DNA from 3 places in the Paenibacillus sp. FSL L8-0502 genome. Region 3 is predicted to be linked to each of the others. Evidence: riboswitches for the same ligand, from Rfam matches in the RefSeq annotation. Region 3 holds a riboswitch; each other region holds the start of a gene.
The links. A riboswitch is a leader RNA that binds a small molecule or an ion and turns the genes downstream of it on or off. The one in region 3 is predicted to bind cobalamin.

Region 1: linked by a shared signal. The riboswitch ahead of NSQ57_RS24595 (ABC transporter substrate-binding protein) and the one ahead of metE (5-methyltetrahydropteroyltriglutamate--homocysteine S-methyltransferase) in region 3 are both predicted to bind cobalamin.
Region 2: linked by a shared signal. The riboswitch ahead of NSQ57_RS06955 (cobalamin-binding protein) and the one ahead of metE (5-methyltetrahydropteroyltriglutamate--homocysteine S-methyltransferase) in region 3 are both predicted to bind cobalamin.

The regions. Positions count from the first base shown of each region.
Region 1 is NZ_CP151958.1:5,615,151-5,619,614, forward strand. Features, by position in the region: gene nikB (nickel ABC transporter permease) at 1-560, opposite strand, end outside; gene NSQ57_RS24595 (ABC transporter substrate-binding protein) at 576-2,156, opposite strand; cobalamin riboswitch at 2,373-2,573, opposite strand; gene NSQ57_RS24600 (hypothetical protein) at 3,398-4,213, shown strand; gene NSQ57_RS24605 (hypothetical protein) at 4,319-4,464, shown strand, end outside.
Region 2 is NZ_CP151958.1:1,564,691-1,569,154, forward strand. Features, by position in the region: gene cobD (threonine-phosphate decarboxylase CobD) at 96-1,199, shown strand; gene cbiB (adenosylcobinamide-phosphate synthase CbiB) at 1,189-2,160, shown strand; gene NSQ57_RS06950 (histidine phosphatase family protein) at 2,210-2,962, shown strand; cobalamin riboswitch at 3,085-3,277, shown strand; gene NSQ57_RS06955 (cobalamin-binding protein) at 3,484-4,464, shown strand, end outside.
Region 3 is NZ_CP151958.1:5,394,259-5,398,722, forward strand. Features, by position in the region: gene NSQ57_RS23580 (anaerobic ribonucleoside triphosphate reductase) at 1-552, shown strand, start outside; gene nrdG (anaerobic ribonucleoside-triphosphate reductase activating protein) at 549-1,046, shown strand; cobalamin riboswitch at 1,226-1,422, shown strand; gene metE (5-methyltetrahydropteroyltriglutamate--homocysteine S-methyltransferase) at 1,583-3,901, shown strand; gene NSQ57_RS23595 (hypothetical protein) at 3,987-4,464, opposite strand, start outside.

The DNA.
Region 1 (4,464 bases), 220 kb from region 3:
AAACCTGCGCCAAGAGTCAGCGCTGGGAGCACTAGATGTGTCCAGTCCTCCCTTCCCATGGATGGGAGCCAGCCCAAGCGAACGGAGAATAGATAGATCAACAGAAAACCAAACCAAAAAGAGGGGATCGACGATCCCAGCAGGGCGAACAGCCTGCCCAGACGATCCAGTGGGCCGCTGATTTTTAGCGAGGCAGCTAGCCCCAGCCCCAGCGTAAGCACCGTCATGACGGCGAAGCCCGCAGCAGCTAGCTCCACAGTAGCAGGAAGTCTGTTCCACAGTTCGGCTAGCACCGACTCCTTGGATACATACGAAGTGCCCCAATGCCCTGTGAACACATCCCGCAGCCAGTTCACATATTGAATATGAAGCGGTTCGTTTAAGCCCAGTTCCTTTCGTAGCGTCGTCAACGCCTCCTCAGAGGCAGGGATATTATGCGCGGTGAGCAAAATGGTAGCAGGGTCTCCAGGGGCCAGCCGCATCAGTACAAAAGTCAGCGTGGACACCACGAATACAATGATAAGCAGCTGCGCCACACGTTCCAGTATAAAACGAATCATAGGATACGCAGCTCGTTATTCCGCAATATCGGATTGCGCTGTAATGTAGTAATACTCGATCGGATGCGGTGTAAACCCCCCCACCCCTTTTTTCACGCCAAACACATTATCAGGATGCACAATGAACGACTGTGGCAAATCCGTATTGATGATATCCAGCGCTTGTAGTGTCATGGCATTACGCTGCGCTGTATCCTTCGCCAGCTTCAAGCTGTTCAGAATACTCTCTAGCGGTTTGGAACTATAACGGCTTACATTGGCTTCGCTTTTCGAAGAATAAAACATGTCCATAAAATATTGCGGCTCTCCTGTATGAGCAGTAAGCATACTGTACATAGCAAAATCCCAATCGTTTTTGGTCAACGCCTCGTCGATATTTTCCACCTTGCGAATCTTGACCTGGATTCCCTCTTTCAGCAATTGGCTTTGGATGACCTCAGCCATAACAGAGAGCTCCGGACGCTGAGGGAAAGTCAGCAGCGTAACCTCGAACGGCTTGCCTTGCTTAGTCCATGTCCCTTGGGCGTCCTTCTGCCAGCCATCCTTCGTCAACAGTTGCTCTGCCGTTCCGTCCAGCGCTTTACGCTCAACTTTACCGAAGGGAAGAATGCTCGGGAACGGGCTGCTTGCCTCCGTACCGAAGTCCCTCATGACGGCGCTCACAATCGATGCGCGTGGAATCAGGCTGTCCACCACCTTACGGTTCGCCACATCCTTGAATACTGGCGATTCCATATTGTACACGATCATATGGGTGCGCAAGGACGGAGCTGACAGCACTTGCAGCTTGCCGTTCTTTTTCAGTACCTCTGCGTTATCAACCGGAATATCCGTCGCTACGTCCACCTCGCCGGATTGCAGCGCCATCAGGCGCGAATTCCCGTCCGTAATGAACTTCATCGTCGCTTCAGCCAGTCGTGCCTTCTCGCCCCAATATCCGTCATAACGCTCCACGACCAACGATTGGTCCTTGTTGAACGCTTTGATTTTAAAGGCGCCTGTCATCGCTGGGTAACTCTGTTCATCTTTCATCGATGCCACATCCAGTACAATCGTCGATGGATCAGCTAGATTAGACACCAACGCCGCATTCGGCTGGTTTGTCGTGATCTTCAAGGCCAGCGGGCCGCTTACATCAATGGACTTCACATTCAGTAAATCCTTCGCCAGATGGCTTTTCTCAATAGAGCGTAACAAAGACGCTTTTACACTTGCTGCACCCATACTTTTTCCATTATGAAAAGTGACTTTATCCTGCAAGCTGAACGTCCAAACTGTAGGGCTATCCTGCTTCCACTCCTTTGCCAGCCAAGCCACAGGCTCCAGCTTTTCATTCAAACGTACCAGTGTCTCACCTGCACCGGATCGCATCACATCCCAGCTATTATCTCCATGCGGGTCAACGCCTGACGGTTTCCATGTATACGCCATTACCAGCTTTTTATCTGTCGCTGTTTGTTGTGCTGACGCGTTTTCACCCTTGCCGGAGCTATCCGACGTCCTATTGCTGGCACATCCCGAAAGAGCCATAACTGCCAGCAGCAGCATCACCCCTGTACATATCAACCATGAACGCCTACTACGACTGCTTATCATTCGATGAATCCCCCTCTATCTTGTAAAATCGCATAAACCTAACGCAAAACGCGAAAAAAGCATTCCAGACCACTTAATTAGCAGTCAGAAATGCCTTCAATATAAAATGTCAGAACTCACCTCGAAGCCAACTCCAAAAACATAGAAGGGATCAGATCGGTTTCAGACATTCCGTATGCAGCACGCCTAACCACCTCCCCAGCATCCCGTGGGTCTGACAGTGATGTCAAAACAGGCAGGTCTCCTGACTCCAGGCGTATCTTTCAGGCCTTCCCGGTTCTTCACAATTCCAGTGGCTGTTCTGAAAGCTCCAGCAGTATCCTGCTGATGCCTGTATACAGTGGCGGGCCCGTGTCGGAATCAACCGAACTTCCCTTTTAAGTGAACATGCTCAACAACTATGTACATCGTCTCTACGAAACCCCATACATAGAGTTGTCCGGCTCACACCTGTTTTCTTCCTTTATTTCTTTTCATTACGATCTTATTTTGTTGTCACAGGCTTGTCAATAAAGGCTGCACAATAATTTAAATTTGAACGATAAGGTAGAAACAAGACCTAACCTCCAATTGCGTGTACGCAATTGAAGTGTTAAAATTAGGTATAGAGTAAACCACCGTGTCCGTATACTAAAAAGAGTCTTCGCCGCGCCAACGGCAAAGACTCTTAGGACTTGAAAGGCTGTGGATCACCCACGGCGCGCTGCATAACTAATGGTTAATGCAAACGAAACCCACCGTTAGGGGCCAACCTAATTACGCGGTGGGTTTTCGCTTGTTCCGAAATTTCCGACGTAGCCAGCGATAAAGTTTACGAATACTAAACACCAGGCTTAGTAACGTAACCATCCAACGCAACACATCGTAGCACGACACAAGGTTGACCATCGGCTTCACCCCCTCTCAGGAAGCTACACCGTGGTCCGAAAACATCCACCACTATTCAAAATCCATAAGGTAAATTATACCATGATATCACCCATCACTCTAGCAAATTGTTCTAGTAGATTAATAAGCTCCTAATGTTCATTTGGAGAACTCCTTTAGCTTCTTACTCCTACTGGACTATCAAATCTGCTGTTATAAAACTGTCATTAAATGTCGTATATGTCAGGCTAATGAACTCTCGCTTATAAAAATATAGATAAATATATTCATATATTCCATTAAAAGGTTGACATAGTATGTGAGCTCATTTATGCTATCTATGGATTTACAAATTTTTCAAGGAGAAGCTTTGTATGAAAGTAAAGTATCTACCACAAGCTTTTCTAGCTGTAACGCTACTCATTTCTTGGGGAGTCGTCAGTCCAGCAATCTCTCATGCTGAGAAAGGGGAAAAAATCCCTGACCAAATGTTGGCGGGTACAATCATCCAATATGACGAGAACAATAACATGGTTGTATTGGAAAAAGGAACTCCTGTACCTGAACCACAAAAATCTCTAGCTGCTGTTGCTCCACTTACTGCTGAACAACAAATTGAGCTACAAAAAGAAGAGGCACTAATTAAGGAAATCAAAGAAGAAGCCAAATCACTGCCGGTATATCATATTGACAACCCTGAACCTCAGCCTGGTTTAAAAGTAATTTATGATGGTGAAGGTTACATCAAAGATATTATCTTACCTGATCAAAAGGAAAATGCGATTACAACTAATAGTGTTTCACTTCAGGCATTACCACGCGGTACACGCAAAGCACCTGGGACTTATACATACGGAGCGCATAATAATGAAATTGTCATTACCGGAACTTCGAATGGCAAGGTTCAAGGCACAGGTAGAGGGACAAATTTTACGGACTCAACTGGTGAGAATTCCAATTCACTAAAAAGAGGCGACTGTGCAACAAAAGGGGCTATTGATAACCCTGAGTTTGGAACAAAAATCTCCGTAAGAAATATTGACAACAATAATGTCCATGATTTCACTAAGGCTGACAATGGGAGTCTGCCAGATGCTGTTGTTGATATTTGGAAAACAGGTGTACAGGATTTGGGCTTGACATGGAGTTCGTCTCTCTCATTTTCGGGGCGATATTTTTATACGTTCTAATTTCTTCATGTGAAACAAGGATAGGGCCTACACCCTGTCCTTTTCCCTTTTTTCTTAACATAATCGATTTAGTAAATTTCTCATCTTTAGAAAGGATGTTCGCTTTTGAAAACAAGCAGCTTTCGCTTCATTATAATTTACTTGCTCGTTCCAACTCTATTGTCTGCCTGCTCACCATCTTCTGCTCCATCAACGCAATCAGTCCCATATAAAGAAGTTCTATCAGGAAAAAAAACAGTTCCTTCAGAACA
Region 2 (4,464 bases), 2.0 Mb from region 3:
GCCATGTACAAAAGCTCATTTGCATTGACGGGACGCAAAAAGCAGCCTCATAATGGAGCTAAATGATTGGAAACGGGCGGAAAGGATGAGAGGCAATGATAGAGGTTTACGGTCATGGCGGGGACAGGGAAACAGCTGCGGCGACATTTGGCGGGACTGCTGCTGATTTTGTAGATTTTAGTGCAAATATTAATCCGCTTGGTCCACCGCCTGAGGTGCTTGAGGCGCTGCAACACTCATTTGACACTGTGATTCGCTATCCAGACCCTGGGCATCGGAATTTTAAAAATATGCTCGCACGGCGACTGCATGTTCCACCGGAGTCGTTAAGTATCGGAAACGGAGCGGCTGAGAGCATGGCGCTCTTGTTATTGGGACTAGCTCCTAAGCGTGTGGGTACAGTGGAGCCGTGTTTTTCGGAATATGCCGAGCTGGCTGGCAAATTCGGAGCCGAGGTCAACCGGGTGTATGGGAAGGCCTCGCTTCAATGGAAGGCGGACGTGGAGGACATCCTTCAGCTCATGGAGCGGGTAGATGTTTTGTTCCTCGGGCAGCCGAATAATCCAAATGGCGTCCAATATAGTGAGCAGGAGCTGTGCGAGCTGGCAGAGGCGGCTGGCACAACGGGTACTGTGCTGGTGGTGGATGAAGCATTCATTGATTTTATTCCGCTGGAACGGCGAATCTCACTGCTGCCTGTGCTGGATCGCTATCCTCATGTGATTTTGATCCGGTCAATGACCAAATTTTATGCCATTCCTGGCCTACGATTGGGTTATGCGATTGCTCATCCAGACTATATCCGGCGAATGACGGCCAAACAGGTGACCTGGAGTGTGAATGGATTGGCGTTGCTGGCTGGCGAGGCGTGTTTGAGAAGTGGGCAAGCATATGAGCGCCAAACACAGGAGCTGATTGCTGCGGAGCGCAACCGCCTGTTGACCGCCTTGGCGGAATGGGGCTGCGGTGTCGTTCCCGGTGAAGCCAATTACGTGCTGGCAAGGGCGCCGGGTACGTGGAGTGCATCGGCTATTCAGCAGGCGCTTGGACAACGCGGAGTTCTTATACGTAGCTGTGCTATGTATCCGGGACTGACGACGAGCCATTTTCGGATTGCGGTCAAGGATGCAGAAGCCAACGACAGGCTGCTATCTGTATTGGGTGAAGTGCTGGAGGAGGAGGAGCGGCGTGACAGTTAGCTTGATTATCCTGGCAGCCTATCTATTGGACAGGCTGATCGGTGACCCGAGGTGGTTGCCGCATCCAGTCATCGGTATGGGACATGCCATTTCAGCATTGGAAAAAGTGATTCGCTGCCAGGTCCGAAGTGACCGAGGGCTGAAACGTGCAGGTATACTGCTTCCACTCATTGTGGCGGGAGGCTCCTTTGCGCTCGCCTGGGCGCTGTTGCAATTGCTTGCCTGGATTCATCCGTGGTTATCTGTCGGCGCAGAAATAGTGCTGATTGCGACCACGATTGCTTCCAAAGGACTAAAGGATGCAGGAATGGCAGTCTACCGAGCGTTGCAGGCGGATGACCTGGCTGCGGCACGGCGGGAGCTGGGCATGATAGTCGGGCGGGATACGCAGCAACTTGATGAGCCTGAGATTGTACGCGGTACGGTTGAAACGGTCGCTGAAAATATCGTGGACGCGATTATTTCCCCGCTTTTTTATGCCTTGATCGGGGGAGCACCCTTGGCGCTGGCTTATCGTGCTGTGAATACGCTCGATTCCATGGTTGGCTACAAAAATGAAAAGTATCTGCATTTAGGCTGGGCTTCAGCACGTCTAGATGATGTGGCTAACTACATTCCAGCACGCCTGACAGCGGCAATGCTTGTGATAGCGGCGTGGATGTACAAACGAGATGCTGCAAGAAGCTGGCGCACAGTCAAGCGAGACGCTCGTCTGCACCCAAGTCCGAACAGTGGCTTCCCGGAATCGGCTGTTGCTGGTGCATTGGGGATTCGTCTTGGAGGATATAATGTGTATCATGGCGTGCGCTCCTTTCGTGCATACATGGGGGATTGGATACGACCGCTAGAGTCGAAAGATATACGGCATACGATCCAGCTGATGTTCGCCGTGTCCAGTATGTTTGTAGGATTGTGTTTGTTAGGAGCCGCAGGTTGTTTTGCCTTGGGATGGGTGCGGTGAGGGTGAGGAGTGACACACTGAATAATGATCGAGCAGGAAGTGACATTTCTTGAAACAAGATATAGCAGCAAAAAGGACAGTAGAATACGCACAAAGACCGAACTCACAGGAGGATAAGGTGCCGTATGATGCTAAAGAAGATCTGCATTGGGATATGGAGCTCGTGTTAGTTCGTCACGGCACAACCTTATGGAACAAGGAACGTCGATATCTGGGACACTCCGACTTAGGTTTGCTACCGGGGGCAGAGCAGGAATTAAAGCCTTTGCAGGAAAAATTGCAAGGTCAGTCCTTTGCTCGAATCTATTGCAGCGACTTAATGCGATGTCGCCAGACCTTGCAGATCATTGTGCCGGAATCAGAGTTGACGTCTGGGCGTTCCCTATCTACTATGCCTCCTATGATGGAACCATGTCTGCGAGAGCTTCATTTTGGCGAGTGGGATGGAAAAACGTATGACATGCTCAAGGATGTGTCGTTGTATCGGGCTTGGATTGATGAGCCGCAACGGATCACCCCACCTGGTGGAGAGTCTTGGACAGATTTTGTAAATCGTCTGCGCAAATTTCTTGACTCTCTGTATGAATGGCGTGTTGCTATGGAAGTTCAACCCATGGATTTGACTGCTACGTCGCCCTCTGTTTTGGTCGTTACGCATGGTGGCGTAATTCGTCAGCTAGCTTGCATGCTGATACCGGGCCATGATTTTTGGAGTCTGAATCCGAAGCCGGGAGAAGCATTAAGGATTCAATTGAGGCTGGCAGGACCGCACAATTACATAGCGGAAATGCTTCCTCATTAGGTTAGACACCAGCGGATAAAGAGGCTGTTTGGGTTGTAAGCCGCCTCATTTTAACCTATAATCATCAAGTAAAAGAACGGCTTGACTACCACTACATCAAATATCCAGCAGACGAGGTCGGCGCAGCGTGATGAAACTATGGTTTCCCTCCCTGCGCTGTTAAAAGGGAAGTCGGTGTGAATCCGGCGCGGTCCCGCCACTGTAAATGGAAACATGCCCGTTAGTCCTCTTTAAATGTTACTAAGCATATGAAAGAATTTCAGGACATGTATTTTACCATAAGTCAGGATACCTGCCCGTCCGCCTGTCACCATAATCCTTCGAGGAAAGGATGACGTGTTCGCAGTGACTGTCCATGCGGAAAGAAGCTGCCGCCTGCGCACGATCTGCGCTAACGTGACCCCTGTGTCCTGATATGAGGATGCGGGGGTTTTTGATAGGAAAAGAAGGCTAGATTTAGAAGATATCTGATGATGTTCAAGTAACGCTCTTAACGATTTATTTATGAAGGGGTGCAAATCATGGCAGGAAAAAAAATAAAGGTGTGGACAACAGGTCTATTGGCTCTGATTTTGGCAGTTGTGCTGAGTGCATGTGGCGCTAATGGAAAAAATGCAGAAAATAAAGAGGGTCAGGCTTCTTCACAGCAGCCGGGACAGGCAGTAAACGCACAAGAGCCTCCGGGCAAAACGGTTTACCCGCTCACAGTTAAAGATGCAACAGGACAGGAATTTACATTCAAAAAAGCGCCGGATAAAATCGTTTCCGTCTCCCCGGCAGAAACCGAGGCGTTGTTCGCCATTGGGCTGGATAAGGAAATTGTCGGCGTCTCCGACTACTCTGATTACCCGGAAGCAGCTACGAAAAAGCCTAAAGTGGGCGGTATTATGAAACCAAACGAAGAGGCGATCATTGCTGCGAACCCGGAAGTCGTTTTTGCAGGGATATCACTTAGTGAACAGGCTACGACCAAGCTGCGCGACATGGGAATTATGATTTTTAAAACGGAACCGAAGACAGTGGAAGATGTCATGGCTAACATCGAATTGTATGGGAAAATCACCGATCATCAGAGAGAAGCAAGAGCGGTGACTGACAAGATGAGAGCAGATGTAGCAGAAGTAAAAGAAGGAATTAAAAATATCGGTAAAGGGCAGAAGCTGCGGGTATACGTCGAGTTTTCACCAGGCTGGACAGTGGGTAAAGGCGAGTTTATGGACGAGCTGATTACGTTGGCGGGCGGCGAAAATGTAGGTGCCACGCAGAAGGGGTGGTACCAAATTAGTGAAGAAAATATTATTGCTGCGAACCCTGACGTGATTTTGTACAGCAAAAGTGTCAAGGACGACAAAACGGGCCAGACGCTCGGTGATATCATTAAAGCTCGCAGTGGATGGGATCAAATATCGGCTGTTCGCCACAACCGGGTATTTGCCGTGGATGATAATTTGATCAGTCGTCCGGGTCCACGCGTAACGGAAGGTCTCAAGGAAGTGGCCAAG
Region 3 (4,464 bases):
ACTTCTATGCGCGTGTATTGCGATCGAATGAGTGAATATCACAATTTGAATATTACATTGTTCGCTACGCCTGCCGAAGGTCTGTCGGGCAAGTTCACCTTGCTGGATCAACGTGATTTCGGGATTATTCCTGAGGTGAATGATCGAGAATATTACACGAATTCTTTTCATATTCCCGTGTATTACACGCTCCCGGCTGCTCGTAAAATCAGCTTGGAAGCTCCGTTCCATAACCTATGCAACGCTGGTGCGATATCATACATTGAGCTGGACGGTAATGCGCGGAATAACCCGGATGCGTTTCTTAAAATTGTTCAATACGCGCTGCATCAGAATATCGGCTACTTCTCCATCAACCATCCGGTGGATCGTTGTACAGAATGCGGTTATGAAGGGATTATCGGGACAAGCTGCCCCCAATGTGGCACAGATGAGGAGCACACACACTTTCAGCGCTTACGTCGGGTAACCGGATATCTGACAGGGGATTATACCGTTCGCTTTAATGCTGCAAAACAGGCAGAAGTTCGAGACCGGGTGAAACATAAGTGAATTTGTGTGGCTACATTCCGGAATCTCTGAACGAAGGATACGGCCTGCGCACCGTCGTGTTCATTAGCGGTTGCCGTCATGCCTGTCCCGGATGCTTTAATCCAGCGTCGTGGAGCTTCCGTGCAGGTGAGCCATTCACACCCCAACGACAACAGGAAGTCATTCGTGACATCATGGATAATCCGTTGTTGGATGGACTGACTCTCTGCGGGGGAGACCCGTTTTTCTCAGCAGCAGAATGCTCGCAATTTGTGCGCGACTTCCGTGCGGCCTGTCCCGACCGAACCGTGTGGGCTTACACTGGCTTTGTCTATGAAGATCTACTCACAGATCAGGAGCGACAGGAGCTAGCGCTTTTGTGCGATGTGATTGTGGATGGTCGTTTTGTAGAACAGCAAAAGGACCTGACCCTTCCCTTCCGGGGCAGTCGCAACCAGCGTCTGGTAGATGTAAAAGCCAGCATTCAGGCAGGTTACACCGTTTCATTGACTTAAGGCGAAGGTTACTCGGCAAATGCTATATCTAATCTAGGACAAGTCTCCATCATGGATGAGGCTTGTCTTTTTTTGCATATCCCTAACAGATTCCATTGTAGTTTCTATTGCGCATCCTGCAAGTTTCACTTATGATGGTGAACAAGTATACGAGTGCATAATTATTCGTCATACCTTAACCGCATAGCTTGGAGATAGGTGTCTGTTCTATTCAGATCAGGCTTAAAAGGGAAGCCGGTGCAAATCCGGCACGGTCCCGCCACTGTAAACGGGGAACTTTCAGCTGTTCATACAACCACTGGTCCACAGACCGGGAAGGGATGCTGAGAGTCATGATCCGTAAGTCAGGAGACCTGCCTATTTTAACAACATCGCAAGTACCTACGGAAGATAGGGAGGTGTTAAGAGCAGTCGCCGTATTTTTGATTTTTTAATCACGGAGGCATTCTTTCCCCTACTTATTTTTAACTCTGGGGGGAAGAATGCCTTTTTTGGTACGTAAAAATAAAACAGCCACCCACTAGGAGGAAAAGTACATGTCCGTCATTGAATGGCCTGAATTGTCCGGCTTAATTAGCAGTAATCTAGGATATCCGCGTATCGGCGAAAACCGGGAATGGAAGAAAGCACTGGAACGCTTCTGGAACGGCAGTATTAGCGAAAGCGAACTGCAAACGGAAATGAAAAGATTACGGTTGGAGCATCTGAGCAAGCAGCGTGACAAGGGGATTGATCGCATTCCTGTCGGAGACTTCTCCTATTATGATCACATGCTGGATACATCTGTGATGTTTGGTCTCGTACCCGAACGGTTCAACCATCGTCCCGCAGGTCCGATTCCTCTGTCCGTGTATTTCGGGATCGCTCGTGGACAGAAGGGAGCAACCGCCAGTGAAATGACCAAATGGATGAACACCAATTATCACTACATCGTTCCTGAATTGGCAAACGCAGTCCCGGTGTTCACTGAAAATAAACCTTTACGGGCTTATCGTGAAGCAAAACAAGAGCTAGGCATTGATGGGAAACCGGTCCTCATCGGCCCCTATTCATTCGTTACCCTTTCCAAAGGCTATGATCGCAAGGAGCTTGCTTCTATTATAAGAACCTTCCTGCCTTTATACACCCGTGTCCTGTCTGAACTAGCAGCAGAAGGTGTTCAGTGGGTCCAAATCGATGAACCTGTCCTGACCACCTCATTCCCAGTAGAGGATCTGGACATTATTCAGGAAGTCTATGAAGCTTTGGCCCAAGCTGCGCCCTCTTTAAATATAATGCTGCAAACTTACTTTGGCAGCCTGGACCATTATGAGCGTCTGTCCGCACTTCCGGTACAGGGACTGGGTCTTGATTTTGTGTATGATGATGGCGAAAATCTCCAGCATATATTGCAGTATGGTTTCCCTAAAGGAAAAACGCTGGGCGCTGGGGTCATTGACGGGCGCAATATATGGCGCAGCGACCTTAACGCTGTGGCTACCCTGCTGGGTCAGTTAGCAGAACAGACCACTGCCGAGCAGCTTATCGTACAGCCATCATGCAGTCTGCTGCATGTGCCAGTCAGTCTGGAAGCAGAGCACAAGCTGGATCGAGAACTGGTGCAAGCGCTGGCTTTTGCCGATGAAAAGCTTGAGGAAATCGCCGTCCTGACGGCTGCACTTGGCAAACACGATCCATCCGCACTCACCAAGCTTGGACAAAGTGCAGATGCGGTAGCCCGTTTCAACAGCTCAGCGGCACGCGTACAAACAGCTGACGATCTGGCTGACTTGCTGGCAAAGGAGCCTCTAACACGCAGCGTTCCTTTCGCCGAGCGTCGTGAGATTCAGCAAAATAAGCTGAAGTTGCCTCCACTGCCTACGACGACCATTGGTAGCTTCCCGCAAACCGCCGAGATCCGCAAGGCCCGCCTGCACTATCGCAAAGGAGAATGGTCTGCCGAGCAATACCGGACGTTCATCCAACAGCAAATCAAGGAATGGATTGATATTCAGGAGGACATTGGCATTGACGTGCTTGTACACGGGGAATTTGAGCGGACCGATATGGTTGAATTTTTTGGCGAAAAGCTGAACGGTTTTGCTTTTACACAAAACGGATGGGTGCAGTCCTACGGCTCCCGCTGTGTCAAACCGCCGATTATATACGGAGACGTCTCCTTCGATCAGCCCATGACTGTGGAAGAAACGGCATTCGCTCAATCGTTAACTTCCAAGCCTGTTAAGGGAATGCTTACAGGCCCTGTGACCATTTTGAACTGGTCTTTTGAACGTAATGATATTCCGCGAAGCCAAGTTGCTTTACAACTGGCTCTGGCATTACGGGCAGAGGTAGAGGCACTGGAACAAGCGGGCATCAGCATGATTCAGGTCGATGAACCCGCAATTCGTGAAGGGCTTCCGCTGAAAAAAGAACAACAGCAAGCCTATCTGGATTGGGCAGTTCAAGCCTTCCTTGTGACCACGGCCACCGTTGAACCTGCGACCCAAATCCATACGCATATGTGCTATTCCGAATTTCAGCATATGATTCAGTCCATCTCCGACATGGATGCCGACGTTATATCTATTGAAACTTCGCGAAGCCACGGAGAACTGATTGTCAGCTTTGAAGATCAGGTATACGACAAAGGCATCGGTCTGGGCGTGTACGATATCCACAGTCCGCGCATCCCCGATGTATCTGAAATGCTAAGCATGATCCAGCGTGCCTTGCGCGTACTGCCATCTGATTTGTTCTGGGTTAATCCGGATTGTGGTCTGAAAACCCGCACCAAGGAAGAATCTGTCGCCGCCTTGCGACAAATGGTACAAGCGGCTCAAGCAGCCCGAGCTGCACTGGCTGTATCCAACTAATTTTTTTATCGTATCGAATCGCGCCATCATTTTGAGCTTATCCTGTCCCCTTTCCGGCCTTTTTGCTAAAAGCCAGGAAGGGGATTTATTCTAGATCATATAATGTATATACGCCTTGAATATGCTCCGTTTTCATCTGTTTCATATGTACGCCTAAGCCATGTTCTCGATCCCAGGAGCAACTAAAATTCAAATATAGTTCATCCTTTGCCGATGAGTCGGAAATCAGTACAGACATAAGCTGTATTCGATCCAACAATTGTTCCGGCCGCTCCACATAAGGCGCATATTCGTCTGGGTCCTCTCCCCATGTACTGTAAGCATTCCGATACTTTTCCACGATGCCAGCATAATGATGGTGTATGGATTCCAACACTTGAGGATGAATAGCTGATGAATATTCCATATACTGCTCCCATGTCTTTTTTTGCAACTGTGTAGGTTCTTCTATCGTCTGTGCCTGTTCTTCGGAGTCGGCTCCCACGATAAATTCGACTTCTACTTCCGAGGGTTGCCCGCAAAAATTAAGTTGTACTACACCACGCAGAACAATCTCCTCAGAT